One region of the Serratia proteamaculans genome, then DNA from elsewhere that is predicted to be linked to it. Evidence: predicted binding sites of a transcription regulator. Region 1 holds the regulator's gene; the other holds the start of a gene.

Region 1 (8,130 bases):
CGTTTTTATTCTTGAAGGCTGTTATCGGTAATGCTGGGTTCCAGAGTTTTATTGCCCGTTTCCGGGTAACACCTTGTACTTATTTGTAAATTTCTGCGGTGGCGTGGAAGTTGCCTTCGTTGCGCGCTTCGATTACACGGTAAGCGGTTGCCCCTTTGGCATCGGCTTTTTCAGACAGTGCCTGGCGGATGTCTGAAGGTGCACCGGCAACGCCGCTGACGGTAATAGTCCCTGCGGCCTGCATTTTTGCGGCCTGATTTGCATCAACAGATTGTGCTGCAAATGCGCCGAAAGAAAGCATGGATAGAACGCTCATGGTTGCGATGGTAGCTTTAATTTTCATGATTTAGCCTTTTCGTATTCTTTTATCAGTTCCAATGAACTGTGATTTACGTCACGGAAATGAGTATACATCTAGTAACCCTAAAAATTAATAGTTAGCTAACAGTTTCTTGTGAAACTTTATTATGGTGTTGCTTATTTTTAATAACCAGATGGAATAAAAACCGCTCATAAAACGATCTTTCAATGTTAAAATTATGTAATTTCAATGAGGTAAGTGCTTTTGACCAAAAGTGCGGAAGATAGCAGTAGCTATCACTGGTTACGGTGAAATGTCATTGAAATGTGTTGTGGTGTGGAGGAAACTTGGTTTTAAACGTGGTAGATGATGGGGGAAAGGTAAGGGTAGGGTTAAAGAAGTGCTAACAAAACGCGACCGTTGGCCGCATTTTGTTAGCGCTATGCATCATAACTCTTGTTCGAACAGCGTCAGGATGGCTTCGTACAGCTGACGAGCGGTAAAGCTGCTGGCCGGGGTAACGAAAATAGTGTCGTCACCGGCGATAGTGCCGAGGATGCCTTCAGATTTACCCAGCGAGTCCAGCAGGCGGGCTATTAACTGTGCGGCGCCGGGACTGGTGTGGATCACTACCACAGCATCGTTATGATCGACGTCCAACACCAGGTTTTTCAGCGGGCTGGTGGTGGTGGGTACGCCGAGTTCGGCCGGAAGGCAATACACCATTTCCATTTTGGCATTGCGCGTACGCACCGCACCGAACTTGGTCAGCATGCGCGATACTTTGGATTGGTTGATGTTTTCGAAGCCTTCTTCTTGCAGCGCCAAAACAATCTCGCCTTGAGAACTGAATTTTTCTTCTTTCAATAACGCTTTAAACGCCTTGATCAGATCTTCCTGCTTTGCGGGATTACGCATTTTGCACCGTGGAATGTTGACAATTGAAGTGATTATTATGCATATAAATGAATTTTTATGCAATAAAAGGACGCCCGGAAAAAACAAAAAGGCCCGGACAATGAGGAAAGGGCAGCATTTTAACAAAATCCGTATCCCATGAATATGCCCTTTCCGTGACCGAAAAAGCCGTCTGCGGTAGTAAAGAAAATGTTATTAAAATGATGTTGTTCTGATGTTGTGTAAGGGTGTAATGTAACCGCCGGTTAACTTGCTCGTGAATAACCTCGCAGTATTTTTGATTAGTGTGCGCTATGCCCTTAATGCGTAAGCGATTTAATCTAAGATGAGCGCGACATCGGCCGTTTTATTGCGCCAGTTCTCAAACAGACTGTTAAGAGATTGTTTTTAAAGGTGTAATAATTTAAGGTCCGTACCCAACATATTCACGGCGCTTTATATATTTAAGATAATAAAGGAGTATAGGATGAAAGTTGCAGTTCTCGGTGCTGCTGGCGGTATCGGCCAGGCCCTCGCCCTTCTACTCAAAACCCAGCTTCCTTCAGGTTCTGAACTCTCTCTCTACGACATTGCCCCCGTTACCCCAGGCGTTGCCGTCGATTTAAGCCACATCCCAACCGCAGTTAAAATCAAAGGCTTCAGTGGCGAAGACGCGACTCCAGCCCTGCACGGCGCGGACGTGGTACTGATTTCTGCCGGCGTTGCACGCAAACCAGGCATGGATCGTTCAGATCTGTTCAACGTGAACGCGGGCATCGTGCGTAATCTGATCCAGCAAGTGGCAACAACCTGCCCGCAAGCCTGCATCGGTATTATCACCAACCCGGTTAACACCACCGTGGCTATCGCAGCAGAAGTGCTGAAGAAAGCCGGTGTTTATGACAAAAATAAACTGTTCGGCGTGACTTCGCTGGATATCATCCGTTCCAACACCTTCGTGGCTGAGCTGAAAGGCAAACAGCCGGAAGAGCTGAACGTACCGGTAATCGGCGGACACTCTGGCGTGACCATCCTGCCATTGTTGTCACAGATCCCTGGCGTGAGCTTTACCGAGCAGGAAGTGGCTGATCTGACCAAGCGTATCCAGAATGCGGGTACTGAAGTGGTTGAAGCTAAAGCCGGTGGCGGGTCTGCAACCCTGTCAATGGGTCAGGCGGCGGCGCGTTTCGGCCTGTCTCTGGTTCGTGCGCTGCAAGGCGAAAAAGGCGTGGTGGAATGTGCTTACGTGGAAGGGGATGGCAAATATGCTCGCTTCTTCGCACAACCGCTGGTGCTGGGTAAGAATGGCGTTGAAGAACGCAAAGACATCGGGACTCTGAGCGCGTTCGAACAGAAAGCGCTGGAAGACATGCTGGATGTTCTGCACAAAGATATCGAACTGGGCGAAAAGTTTATCAATAACTGATCATTCAGTGGTGCATGAGTATACATAGGCCGCCGGACAGCGTACCGGCGGTTTTTTTATGCCCGAAGCTATGACCGGATGCGGGCTTTTCGATCCAGCAGGTTATGGGTGTGTGGATCGAAATAACGGCTTGGCCAAATCTCTGCAGGATGGATGTTAAGTGATTCGGCAATTAACCATTCCCCTTTTGGCCAGGGGCGCGATAGCGCATTCGCCAGCGTTGATGAGCTTAGCCCTGCCTTGCGCGATACCGCCGCCAGTGTGGTTCCCTTCTTACGTAAAGCCGCAATGATATCCGCCGGATGCCAGTCCTTGTTCCTTGAGTTCATGTTTGCATTCCTTTTTTGATTAGCGAAAGTTCTGTTAGTGGTATAACTAACAGGTCAAAATTAATCGTTTGAACAACATGAAACGCTTATACGGAAACTAGGATACCACTAAATTTCTTAAAAAATATCCCATAAATTTCCCAAAAAAAGATATTTGCCGACTTTTGCCCAGAGAACATGGCTATGAAAAAAGAGTGGTTTGCCGCCAAGGAGCTGACAGGCGTAGCAGGATTACCCTCCTCACCACAGGGAATAAATTTGATGGCGCGTCGTGAAGGCTGGATCAGCCGCCGGCGTAAAGGCGTGCAGGGGAAAGCGCTGGAATACCATATTGACAGCTTGCCTGCCGGGATACGTAATTTATTGGTATTAAAAGAAGAACCTGCGAGCTATGAGATTGACCGCAAGGATCCGCTGGCCGTGTGGATTGAATATTTCTATCACCTGACGGAGAGCGAACGTGAGAAAGTTTTGGCGTTCCTGATGCGAGAAGGGATCGGTAGCTTACTGGCGCGTATTTCAGCGGAGAAATGAGCAGACCCGCAGAGCGGGTCTGTGGAAACAGCAAGACGTTTATTGTTTCTTAAAAATCACGTTGAACCGCAAGATGCGCTAATCCTTCCAGCGCGGAACGATGAGCGGATTCCGGGAGAACCTGCAATGCGGCAATGGCCTTGTCGGCCTCTTCCTCAGCACGCTGGCGGGTATATTCCAGGGAGCCGCATTGCTGCATGGCCTCCAACACGGGCTCCAGCAAATGACGGCCGTTACCTTGTTCAATAGCCCCACGGATCATGGTTTTCTGTGCGCCTTCGCTGTTATGCATGGCGTGCAGTAACGGCAGTGTCGGCTTCCCTTCATTGAGATCGTCACCGGTATTTTTACCCAGCGTGCTGCCGTCGGCGCTGTAATCGAGCAGGTCATCGATCAACTGGAAAGCGGTGCCAAGGTAGCGACCGTAATCCTGCAGCGCTTTTTCTTCTGCTTCACTTGCATCTGAAAGGATGGCTGAGGACTGTGCTGCCGCTTCAAACAGACGTGCGGTTTTGCTGTAGATCACCCGCATGTAACTTTCTTCGGTAATGTCCGGATCGTTGACGTTCATTAACTGCAGCACTTCGCCTTCGGCTATCACGTTGACGGCCTCTGACATCAGCGCCAACACGCGCAGCGATTCCAGGCTGGTCATCATCTGGAAAGCACGCGTATAAATGAAGTCGCCGACCAGCACGCTGGCGGCATTGCCGAAGGCGGCATTGGCGGTGGCCTTGCCGCGGCGCATATCTGATTCATCCACCACGTCATCATGCAGCAGGGTAGCGGTGTGAATGAATTCGATCAGCGCAGCCACGGTAATGTGTTTATCACCCTGATAATGCAACGCCCGCGCCGCCAGAACGGCGATCATCGGGCGGATGCGTTTACCGCCACCACTGATAATGTAATAGCCAAGCTGATTGATGAGCGTGACATCGGAATTCAGCTGTTCGAGAATTGTTGCGTTCACGGCCGCCATATCTTGCGCGGTTAACTCGGTAATTTGCTCTAGGTTCATTGTATTTTTTTCAGCTGTGTTTCTCTTCACCGCGTTGAGATCGCTGCTCACATCGGTACATGGCGGTAACTGTCCCTCTGATTGTACTTGAAAAACGGCTCAGATAAACGCCATGAAAGAAACTGTGCTTTTTTTCTTCTTTTTTCTGCTTCTGGTCTTATTCTGCTCTTGTCATATGCTGGATTATTGCGTAGAATTCGCGCCCTATTGTGAATATTTATAGCGCGCTCTGTACTAAACAGTTGGGCACGCGGAAAGCGGAGTTTTATATGTACGCGGTTTTCCAAAGTGGTGGTAAACAACACCGAGTAAGCGAAGGTCAAACCATTCGCTTGGAAAAGCTGGACATCGCAACTGGTGAAGCAGTTGAGTTTGACCAGATTCTGATGATCGCTAATGGCGAAGATATCAAAATCGGCGTTCCTTACGTCGATGGCGGTAAGATCAAAGCTGAAGTCGTTGCTCACGGTCGTGGCGAGAAAATTAAGATCGTTAAGTTTCGTCGTCGTAAGCACCATCGTAAGCAGCAGGGCCACCGTCAGTGGTTCACTGACGTTAAAATCACCGGCATCAGCGCTTAAGTTAGGGGAGCAGATTAATGGCACACAAAAAGGCTGGCGGCTCGACTCGTAACGGTCGCGATTCAGAAGCTAAACGTCTGGGCGTAAAACGCTTTGGCGGCGAAGCAGTACTGGCAGGCAGCATCATCGTTCGTCAGCGCGGCACTAAATTCCACGCTGGTACCAACGTGGGTTGCGGCAAAGACCACACTCTGTTTGCTTTGAAAGACGGTAAAGTCAAATTCGAAGTTAAAGGCCCGAGCAATCGTAAATTTATCAGCATCGAAGCTGAATAATTTTCCGAGCCTTACTAAATAGATGTAAGCCCCGCAATTCGTTGCGGGGCTTTTTACATTTATGGGCTGCTTGTGTATCGGCCCGTCAGCGCTGGCAAAGGTAAGATGGAAACGAAACAGCAGGTCGGAATTGGCATTTCTCTGGCGGTGACTACGGCAGTTTGCTGGGGTGCATTGCCGATTGCGATGAAAGAAGTGCTGGTAGTGATGGAGCCGTTTACCATCGTTTGGTATCGATTTACCATTGCTGCACTTGGATTGGGGCTTATTTTGGCCGTGCGTGGCAAGTTGCCGCCGGTGACCCTGTTCCGTCAACCGCGCTGGTTGTTGATTCTGGCCATCGCCACCGCAGGCTTGCTGGGGAATTTTATTTTCTTCAGCTCTTCACTGCAGTATCTCAGCCCGACAGCATCGCAAGTGATCGGCCAACTATCGCCGGTCGGCATGATGTTTGCCAGCGTGCTGATTTTAAAAGAGCGCATGCGTATTACCCAGGTGATTGGCGCGCTGATGCTAATCTGCGGGTTGCTGTTGTTCTTCAACGTCAGCCTGATTGAAATTTTCACCCGCCTGACGGATTACACCCTTGGGGTGTTGTTGGGTGTGTGTGCGGCAACGGTCTGGGTTACTTATGGCGTTGCGCAGAAAGTGTTGCTGCGTCGATTGGCCTCGCCGCAAATCCTGGTAATGTTGTACACTTTATGTGCAGTGGCGTTATTTCCTCTGGCCAGGCCGGAGGTGATTTTCCAGCTCAGCGGTTGGCAATTAGCCTGTCTGCTGTTCTGTGGTGCCAACACGCTGATTGGTTATGGTGCGCTGGCTGAGGCCATGGCGCGCTGGCAGGCGGCACAGGTGAGCGCGTTAGTGACGCTGACACCGCTGTTTACCCTGCTTTTTTCAGATTTATTGGCGCTGGCCTGGCCACACGTATTCGCCGCCCCGACATTAAATGTCGTCGGCTATGTCGGTGCTTTCGTGGTGGTAGCGGGCGCCATGTTTTCCGCAATTGGTCACCGTTGGTGGCCGCGACGGGCAGAACCCCGCCTGGTTGCTCCTTTGAAGCAGCCTGGTGAATGATTTACGGAGACGGTAAATGAAGTTTGTAGATGAAGCAGCGATTTTGGTCGTTGCAGGTGACGGTGGTAATGGTTGCGTCAGCTTCCGTCGCGAAAAGTATATCCCGAACGGCGGGCCTGATGGTGGTGACGGCGGCGATGGCGGCGACGTCTATCTGTTGGCGGACGAAAACCTCAACACGCTGATCGACTACCGCTTTGAGAAATCTTTCCGCGCCGAACGTGGCCAGAACGGTCAGAGCCGTGACTGTACCGGCAAGCGTGGCAAAGATATTACCATCAAGGTACCGGTAGGTACTCGCGTGCAGGATCAGGGCACCGGCGAGATCCTCGGTGACATGACCCGTCATGAGCAGCGTCTGATGGTGGCGAAAGGCGGTTGGCACGGTTTGGGCAACACCCGTTTTAAATCATCGGTCAACCGTGCTCCGCGTCAGAAAACGTTGGGTACCGCCGGTGAAGCTCGTGACATCCTGCTGGAGCTGTTGCTGCTGGCCGATGTGGGTATGTTAGGCCTGCCGAACGCCGGCAAGTCGACCTTTATCCGCGCCGTGTCTGCTGCCAAGCCGAAAGTGGCTGACTATCCGTTTACCACTCTGGTACCAAGCCTGGGTGTGGTGCGTATGGACCACGAGCAAAGCTTCGTGGTTGCCGATATCCCAGGGCTGATCGAAGGTGCCGCTGACGGCGCTGGTCTGGGTATTCGCTTCCTGAAGCATCTGGAGCGTTGCCGCGTGCTGTTGCACCTGGTGGATATCGCCCCAATCGATGAGTCTGACCCGGTAGAAAATGCCAAAATCATCATCAATGAGTTGAATCAGTATAGCGAGAATCTGTCGCAGAAGCCTCGCTGGCTGGTTTTCAACAAGATTGATGTGATAGGCGAAGAAGAAGCTGCCGAACGTGCCAAGGCGATTGCAGAGGGCATGGGTTGGGAAGGTAAATACTACATGATCTCCGCCGTCAATCGCGAAGGTGTCAATGCGCTGTGCTGGGATGTGATGAAGTTTATCAATACCCAACCGAAAGCCATGGCCATCGCAGAAAGCGCGCCGGAGAAAGTCGAGTTCATGTGGGATGATTACCATCGTGAACAGATCGCTGAAGTGGAAGCTGAAGCGGATGACGACTGGGATGACGACTGGGATGAAGAAGACGACGAAGGCGTCGAAATCGTTTACCAGAAGTAATCTTGCGAAGAGAGGGGCTCAGTTAATACTGGGCCCTTTTTTTATTTCAATACGTTTTCCGGCAACCAGCATTGAGCATTGAGCCCGTGGGTATCCTGACGGTTTTCCAACGTTAAGCGGCCCTGATGCAGTTGTACAATACGGGTCACGATGTTCAGCCCCAGCCCACTGCCGCCATAGCGCTGATCCATACGGCGGAAGGCCTGGGTGAGTTCGCCGACCATTTTCTCTTTGACGCCCGGTCCTTCATCGATCACCTGTAGCCGATGCCCGCGATCCTGCCGAGTCAGTTGCACCTGGATCCTGCTGCCCTCGGGGCTATAACGATGGGCATTCTCCACCAGGTTGCGCAGCAGCAGACGTAACAGCACCGGGTCGCCATGTACCGGCGCGGTGGCCGGAAGCTGCCATTGCAGACTTTGTCCGCGTTGCGCAGCCAACTCCTCGAGTTCTTCCCGTAGCGGTTGAATAACGTCGCTCACCCAATCGAAGCGTTGATA
Region 2 (8,130 bases), 3.9 Mb from region 1:
CTTCGGTTTATCTATCCAACCGCGACAGCGTATTCGATACGCCAGAGGCCAAAGATCTGCTGTGGCTGCTGCAGGCGGTACTGGCACCGGAGCAGGAACGCACGCTGCGCAGTGCCATGGCGACCGGGCTGATGGGGCTGGATGCACCAACGCTGGACGGATTGAATCAGGATGAGCGCGCCTGGGATGCGCTGGTCAATGAGTTCGACAGATACCGAACGCTCTGGCTGCGCCGCGGTGTGTTGCCGATGCTGCGTGAAGTGATGAATCAGCGCCATCTGGCGGAAAACCTGTTGGCCAGCCTCGGTGGTGAGCGTCGATTAACCGACGTGATGCATTTGGGGGAACTGTTGCAGGAGGCCTCCGCGCAGCTCGACAGCGAACATGCGCTGGTGCGTTGGCTGGCACAGCAGATTTCCCAGCCCAATCGACAGTCCGATAACCAGCAACTGCGGCTGGAAAGCGACCGACATCTGGTGCAGGTGATCACCATCCATAAATCTAAAGGCCTGGAGTTCGATCTGGTGTGGTTGCCGTTCGTCGGCAATTTCCGCCAGCAACAGCAGGTGCTGTACCACGATCGCCAGAGTTTCCAGGCCTTACTGGATCTCAACGCCGATGAACAAAGTCTCGAATGGGCGGAGGAGGAACGGCTGGCAGAAGATCTACGTCTGCTGTATGTCGCGCTGACCCGTTCGGTATACCACTGCAGCATTGGCATTGCGCCGTTGATTCAAGGCACCCGCAAGAAACAGGGGGATACCGATTTACACCGCAGCGCGCTGGGTTATCTGGTGCAGTCCGGTCAGGCGGGCGACGCAGCTTATCTGCAGCAATGCCTGCAACAGCTGGCCGCAGATGGCGTTGCGCTGTCGCTGGTGGAAACCCTGGACGAGCAGCCCTGGCTGCCGCAAACGCCGGCCTTGACCGAGCTGGCGGCGAAGCACTTCTCGCGTCAGGTACAGGATTTTTGGCGGGTGACCAGTTATACCGGCCTGCAACAACATGGCGCGGGCCTGATGCAGGATTTATTGCCACGGCTGGATGTCGATGCCGCCGGCGAGAAAGCCCAGGACAGTGAGCCAGCGCTCACACCGCATACCTTCCCACGGGGGGCCGGTCCGGGGACCTTCCTGCATAGCCTGTTTGAAACACTCGATTTTACCCAACCGCTCGATGAGGCGTGGTTGCTGGAGCAGTTGCAACAGCAAGGGTTTGCCGATCACTGGCAACCGATACTGCTGGCGTGGATGCAGGTGCTGTTGAACACGCCGCTTAATGATACCGGTGTCGTGTTATCGGCGCTGGTACCGCAGCATAAACAGGCCGAGCTGCAGTTTTATCTGCCGATCGGGCAGCTGTTGCAGGCGCATGAGCTGGATAAGCTGGTGAAAAGCTACGATCCCCTTTCTGCTCGCTGCCCTGAATTGGATTTCCAACAGGTGCAGGGGATGCTGAAAGGGTTTATCGACCTGGTATTCTGCTGGCAGGGGAAATACTACCTGCTGGACTACAAATCCAACTGGCTGGGTGAAGACAGCAGTGCCTATACCCAACCGGCGATGGCGCAGGCGATGGCAGAACACCGTTACGACCTGCAATATCAGCTATATACGTTGGCACTGCACCGCTATCTGCGTCATCGGTTGCCGGATTATGATTATCAGCGGCACTTCGGTGGGGTGATTTATCTGTTCCTGCGCGGCGTGGATGCACAGCATCCGGGTAATGGCATTTTCGCCTGCCGCCCGGAGGCGCAATTGGTGGAAGGCATGGACTTGTTATTCAGCGGTGAGGCTCTTGTGGCTGAGGATGAATCATGATCGCGCTACTGGAACAGGCGCAGGCACTCGGCGTGTTGCGCCCGCTGGACTTACAGTTTGCCCGTGTGGTGGCCGGGAGCGACGAGCCGGAGATGCTGCTGGCTGCGGCCTGCCTCAGCGCAGAGGCCGGTGCGGGTCATGTCTGTCTGATGCTGGAACAGCTGCTGCCGGAAAATCTCTTTGACGGGCGTCAGCCGGAGCTGGCACAGGCCGCATGGTTGGCGGCAGGGCAGTTGGATGTGGCCGGTTGGCAGCAGCGTCTGTCGGCCAGTGCGGCGGTGGGCGATGGCAGTACCGCGATGCCGATGGTGTTGCAACAGCAGCGATTGTATCTGCAGCGCATGTGGCAGAACGAGGGTGAGGTTGCCGAGTTTATCAGTAGCGACAGCCTGCCTCAGGCGGTTGAAGAAGCCGAGCTGCGCGCCATTCTCGACCAATTATTTGGCGAAGCGACCGATGAACCCGACTGGCAGAAAATTGCGGCGGCAGTGGCCGCGACGCGACGCATTGCGGTGATTTCTGGTGGGCCGGGCACCGGTAAGACCACCACGGTCGCCAAATTACTGGCGGCGCTGGTGCAGCTTGCCGAGGGGCGCCGTTTACGTATTCAGTTGGCGGCGCCTACCGGCAAAGCGGCGGCGCGTTTAACGGAATCGTTAGGCAGCGCAGGCAAACAACTGGCATTAACCCCGGAGCAGCGAGCGCTGTTCCCCACCGAAGCCTCCACGCTCCATCGCCTGCTGGGCGCTCAGCCCAACAGTCAACGCATGCGTTATCACAGTGGCAACCGACTGCATCTGGATGTTCTGGTGGTCGATGAGGCCTCAATGGTCGACTTGCCAATGATGGCGCGTTTGATTGCCGCCTTGCCCGCTCAGGCGCGGGTGATCTTCCTGGGCGATCGCGATCAGCTGGCTTCGGTAGAGGCTGGGGCGGTACTGGGAGATATCTGCCGCTTTGCCGAGCAAGGTTACAGCGTGGCGCGCGCAGAGCAACTCTCTCGACTGACCGGCTGTCTGTTGCAGGGCGAAAGTGCCCAGGCGGAGGCCGCAGTGCGCGACAGTCTGTGTCTGCTGCGCAAAAGCTATCGCTTTGATGCCAACTCGGGCATTGGCCAACTGGCCTCTGCGGTGAATACCGGTAATGGCAAGCTTGCACTGGCGGCACTCGACGGCCGTTTCAGTGACGTAAGCGGTTATCCGTTGGCGGAAACGCAAGACTATCAGGCGCTGCTGGATGCCTGCGTGACGGGCTATCGTGATTATCTGCAGCAGGTGGTCGCAGGTGCGGACGCGGTGGCGGTGCTGGCGGCGTTTGCTCGTTTCCAGGTGCTGTGTGCGCTGCGAGAGGGGCCCTTCGGTATTGCCGGGTTAAATGAACGCATTGAGACGGGGCTGCAACGCGCCGGTCTGATCCAACGCAAGCCGGGGGCCGCAGGGCGTTGGTATTCTGGCCGTCCGGTGATGATTGGTCGCAATGACAGCGCTCTGGGGCTGTTTAATGGCGATATCGGTATTGCCTTGCGGGATGAGACCGGCGAGCTACGTGTTCACTTCCAACTGCCGGACGGCAGCATTAAGTCGGTGCAGCCGAGCCGTTTACCGGCGCATGAAACCGCTTATGCAATGACGGTGCACAAGTCGCAGGGCTCGGAGTTTGATCACACGGTGCTGGTATTGCCCAATCATTTCCTGCCGGTGCTGACCCGTGAATTGGTGTACACCGCGATCACCCGTGCTCGCAGACAGCTTTCGTTGTATGCCATTGATGCGGTTTTGATGCGAGCCATTCGTACCCCCACCCAGCGTCGCAGCGGGTTGGCGGAGCGGTTGCAGATCACCGCCTGAGTGAGAATGAGCAGGGGCGCAGCATGCTGCGCCCGTAAAGGATTACAAATCTGCCAGCAGAATTTTGGAACGGCGTTGATAGTTGTACAGCGCCTGTTTCTCAACCGGCAGCACGTCGACTTCCGCCGGCGTGAAACCACGCTCCTGGAACCAGTGGATGCTGCGCGTAGTCAGGACGAACAGTTTACGCAGGCCCATCTGGCGCGCCTGGCTCTCCACCCGCTGTAACAGCATTTCCCCCCGTGACGAACTGCGGTAGTCGGGATGAACCGCGACGCAGGCCATCTCGCCGATTTTCTCTTCCGGGAACGGATACAATGCCGCACAGGCGATGGTCAGGTTATCGCGTTCAATAATGGTGAACTTGTCGATCTCCATCTCCAGTTGTTCACGTGAGCGACGCACCAAAATACCCTGTTGCTCGAGCGGGCGGATCAGCTCGAGGATGCCACCGATGTCGTTAATCGTCGCCCGGCGCACCTGTTCAGCGCTCTCCATAACGATCTGGGTGCCGATACCATCGCGTGAGAACAGTTCCTGTACCAGCGCACCGTCTTCCTGATAGCTGATCAGGTGGCTGCGGCGTACACCGCTGCGGCAGGCCTTCACGGCGCCGCGCAGGAAGCGCACGGTGCCAGAGTGGTAGTCGCCGTTCTCTTCCAGTTCTTCAATGCGTTTTTGCGCGTCGTTGGGGAACAGTTCGGAAATGATGGTGCCTTCCTGATTGGTCACCCCCTGGGATGAACAGAAGCCGATCATTTTCTCGGCCTTCAGCTTGACTGCCAACTGAGTCGCCACTTCTTCAGAGGTCAGGTTGAAGCTTTCGCCGGTGACGGAAACGGCAACCGGGCCAATCAGTACGATAGCGTTACTGTCGAGCTGACGGTGGATGGCTTCTTCATCAATACGGCGAATGCGGCCGCTGTGGCAGTAGTCCACACCGTCATCAATACCCAGCGGCTGAGCGATGATAAAGTTACCGCTGACCACGTTGATATGCGCGCCCTGCAGTGGCGTGTTGTTGAGGCTCATTGACAGCCGGGCGGTGATATCCAGTTGCAGCAGACCCGCCGCCTGTTTAACCAATTCCAGCGTATGGGCGTCGGTGACGCGGGTATGCTTGTGATAAATCGGTTCGAGATTATGCTGCGCCAGATTGACGTCGATCTGTGGCCGCGCGCCATAAACCACCACCAAACGGATCCCCAGGCTATGCAGTAGCCCAACATCGTTAACGATGTTGGCAAAGTTCTCATGTTCTATGGCTTCCCCACCCAGCATAACGACAAACGTCTTGCCACGGTGGGCATTGATATAGGGAACTGAGTGACGGAATCCTTGGACCAGCTCTGTACTACGTTCCTTCACGGCCAAACCTCATTTGCATATTTATACGATATTTTTGTATTTTTATTCTTTTATGGCCCTAATGGCAAGTGAGAAATTGTCTCTATTTCTTTGCCAGGGGCGTTGAGTCGTTAATAAATTGAAAAACCATAAAAAGATTTTCTGATGACAGCGCCGGAATGATTGGTTAAAGTTTTCGGCATTCCTATTTGACCGGTGTTTTTTTCATCTGTTTTAATCTGTTACCACTGCCGGAGTCGCATGCCAAACTCAAATCACAATCTGGGCCGCCGTCGTTTATTGCAGGGGGTTGCCGCAAGCTGGTTGCTGAGTGTGAGTCGCGTAGGCGTCGCCGCCTCATCGCATGTCATCGCCGTACGCGTCTGGCCTTCCTCCACCTATACCCGGGTGACGCTCGAATCTAACGTTGAACTGAAATATAAGCAGTTTGCGCTGACCAATCCCGACCGTGTGGTGGTGGATATCGAGGGCGTGCAGCTTAATAGCGTGCTGAAGGGCATTGTAGGTCAGGTACGTGCCGACGATCCCTACCTGAAACAGGCGCGTGTCGGTCAGTTTGATCAAAACACCGTCCGGCTGGTGCTGGAGCTTAAACGCAGCGTCAGCCCGCACATGTTTACCCTGGCGCCGGTGCCGGAATACCGCAATCGTCTGGTGATGGACTTGTATCCTAGCAAGGGCGGCAGTGGCGAAGATTATGATCCGCTGTTGGCGTTACTGGAAGATTACAACAAGGGCGATCTTGAGCGTACCTTGCCGGCGGAAGCACCACAGGCCGGTAAGGCAGGGCGCGATCGACCTATTGTCATCATGCTGGATCCCGGCCACGGCGGCGAAGACCCAGGCGCTATTGGTAAATTCAAAACGCGTGAAAAAGACATCGTATTGCAGATTGCCCGCCGGCTAAGCACGCTAATCAAGCGTGAGCCGAACATGAAAGTGTTTATGACGCGCAATGAAGACGTGTTCATTCCACTGAAGGTGAGGGTGGCGAAGGCGCGTAAGCAACGTGCTGACCTGTTTGTGTCGATCCATGCCGATGCCTTTACCAGCCGGGCCGCGCGTGGATCATCGGTCTTTGCGTTGTCGACCAAAGGCGCCACCAGTTCGGCGGCGAAGTTCCTGGCGCAGACCCAGAACGAATCGGATCAAATTGGCGGCGTCAGCAAAAGTGGTGACCGCTATCTGGATCACACCATGTTTGATCTGATACAAACGGCGACCATCAATGACAGCCTGAAATTCGGTAAGGAAGTGCTGAACCGGATGAGCAAAATTAACCGTTTGCACAAGAATCGGGTCGATCAGGCCGGTTTTGCGGTATTAAAAGCGCCGGACATCCCTTCGATTCTGGTTGAGACGGCGTTTATCAGCAACATAGAAGAAGAGCGCAAGCTGCGCACTACGCATTTCCAGCAGCAGGTGGCGGAATCTATTCTGGCGGGTATCAAGGCGTACTTTGCCAACGGCGGGGCAGCCGCGCGCAGATAATTATAGATAGAGCAGGCCCCACACCTTTCAGTGAAACCCGTTTCGTTATCCGCTCATTGGCCGTGTCCGAGACAGTGAGCGGCCGCAACTGTCGTTACTTCCCATCTAAACCCCTATGCGAACAGCGAGTTCGATAGCCGCCTGGCCGGCAAAACCGCAAATTTTCGTTTGTCGATAAGCTCATGCGCTCAAAAATCAGCCTCGAACATTGACAGTGACTAAAAAATATATTTTATTAAAAAATATATTTTTGTGTCGTATCGAAAAAGGATCTCCCATGCCAGCGTCTGTAAATGAAGGAAAGCAGAGTATCCAGAATATGGTAGATAGAGTGGGGACGCGTCGCGGCCAGCTCTTTTTGCTGACTCTGTGTGCGCTTTGTCTGATGTGTGATGGTTTTGATATTCAGGCTATGGGGTATGCCGCACCAGCAATTCGAGATGCATGGTCGCTCGAAACGGCTCTGCTGGGTCCGGTATTTAGCGCCGGTTTGGCCGGCATTGCCATTGGGGGTTTTGCTCTTGGGTGGCTGGCCGACAGGATCGGCCGAAGGCCGTCCATCATTTCTGCCACGCTAATTTTTGGTGTGTTCACACTTTGTTCGGCATTTGCGCAGAATATTAATCAACTTATGGTGTTTCGTTTCCTTGCCGGCATAGCCTTAGGTGGCGTCATGCCAAATTGCATTGCTCTGGTGGTCGAATATAGCCCCTTGCGGCAGCGTGCGACTTATATCACCACCATAAGCTGCTTTTTTGCTATTGGCGGCGGGCTTGGCGGCATTGCCGCTGCCTTACTGATCCCACAATTCGGCTGGCGAGCCGTTTTTATGCTTGGCGGTCTTGTGCCTATTATCTTGGCGATTTCAATGTGGGTGTACCTGCCGGAATCGGCACAATGGATGTTGAGGTGTGGAAAAGGGGAAAAGGCGATTCGTTCCACCTTGCTTAAAGTGTTTTCAGAGCAGCAAGTACTGAGTGTTGACCTTTCCGTCGGTCATGTTGGCACGGCGCGAGCCAAGGCAACGGTAGTTGATCTCTTCAGCGACAATCGAGCTACCTTCACACTGCTACTTTGGCTAGTGAACTTTATGAATCTTATTGATCTCTACTTTTTGGCCAACTGGTTGCCAACCCTTATCAAAGACGCAGGTCTGTCGCTGGAAATAGCCAATTTGGCAACGGGAGCATTACAGTTTGGCGGAGTTTTGGGCACTCTGGCGCTTGGCCGTCTCATTGACAAATTGGGGGCTTACACGGTACTCATCGCCGGTTTTTCGATCGCCGCCCTTTCAATAGCCGCCATCGGTTTTGATCCGAAAAACCTGCTTATGCTTTTCAGCTCCGTCTTCGTCACGGGAATTTTCGTGGTCGGGGGCATGCCGGGTGTGAATACGCTTTCGGCGAACGGTTATCCAACATTTTTGCGTTCAACCGGCGTGGGCTGGGGATTGGGGATCGGGCGGGGTGCTTCTATGCTCGGCCCGCTATTGGGTGCTGCGTTGATTGCCCAGCATTGGATAGCTTCCGACTTGTTGTTGCTTGCGGCTGTGCCTGCGGTGATATCGGCATTGGCTGTATGGGGCATGTGGCTACAAAAAC

What was found. The regulator ArgR, encoded in region 1, controls arginine synthesis, uptake and breakdown. The targets are predictions, from matches to a motif close to ANTGAATAAAAATACANT.
Region 2: a site for ArgR is predicted at 5,072-5,089, ahead of argA (amino-acid N-acetyltransferase). Genes of this name have one in related genera too.

The regions. Positions count from the first base shown of each region.
Region 1 covers NZ_OX461105.1:411,318-419,447, forward strand. The annotation lists gene yhcN (peroxide/acid stress response protein YhcN) at 80-343, opposite strand; gene argR (transcriptional regulator ArgR) at 749-1,219, opposite strand; gene mdh (malate dehydrogenase) at 1,686-2,624, shown strand; gene QOT07_RS01875 (helix-turn-helix domain-containing protein) at 2,693-2,953, opposite strand; gene QOT07_RS01880 (DNA-binding protein) at 3,137-3,487, shown strand; gene ispB (octaprenyl diphosphate synthase) at 3,537-4,508, opposite strand; gene rplU (50S ribosomal protein L21) at 4,778-5,089, shown strand; gene rpmA (50S ribosomal protein L27) at 5,107-5,364, shown strand; gene QOT07_RS01900 (DMT family transporter) at 5,470-6,441, shown strand; gene cgtA (Obg family GTPase CgtA) at 6,458-7,630, shown strand; gene pmrB (two-component system sensor histidine kinase PmrB) at 7,672-8,130, opposite strand, start outside.
Region 2 covers NZ_OX461105.1:4,308,994-4,317,123, reverse strand. The annotation lists gene recB (exodeoxyribonuclease V subunit beta) at 1-1,823, shown strand, start outside; gene recD (exodeoxyribonuclease V subunit alpha) at 1,820-3,670, shown strand; gene argA (amino-acid N-acetyltransferase) at 3,713-5,038, opposite strand; gene amiC (N-acetylmuramoyl-L-alanine amidase AmiC) at 5,279-6,529, shown strand; gene QOT07_RS20080 (MFS transporter) at 6,744-8,130, shown strand, end outside.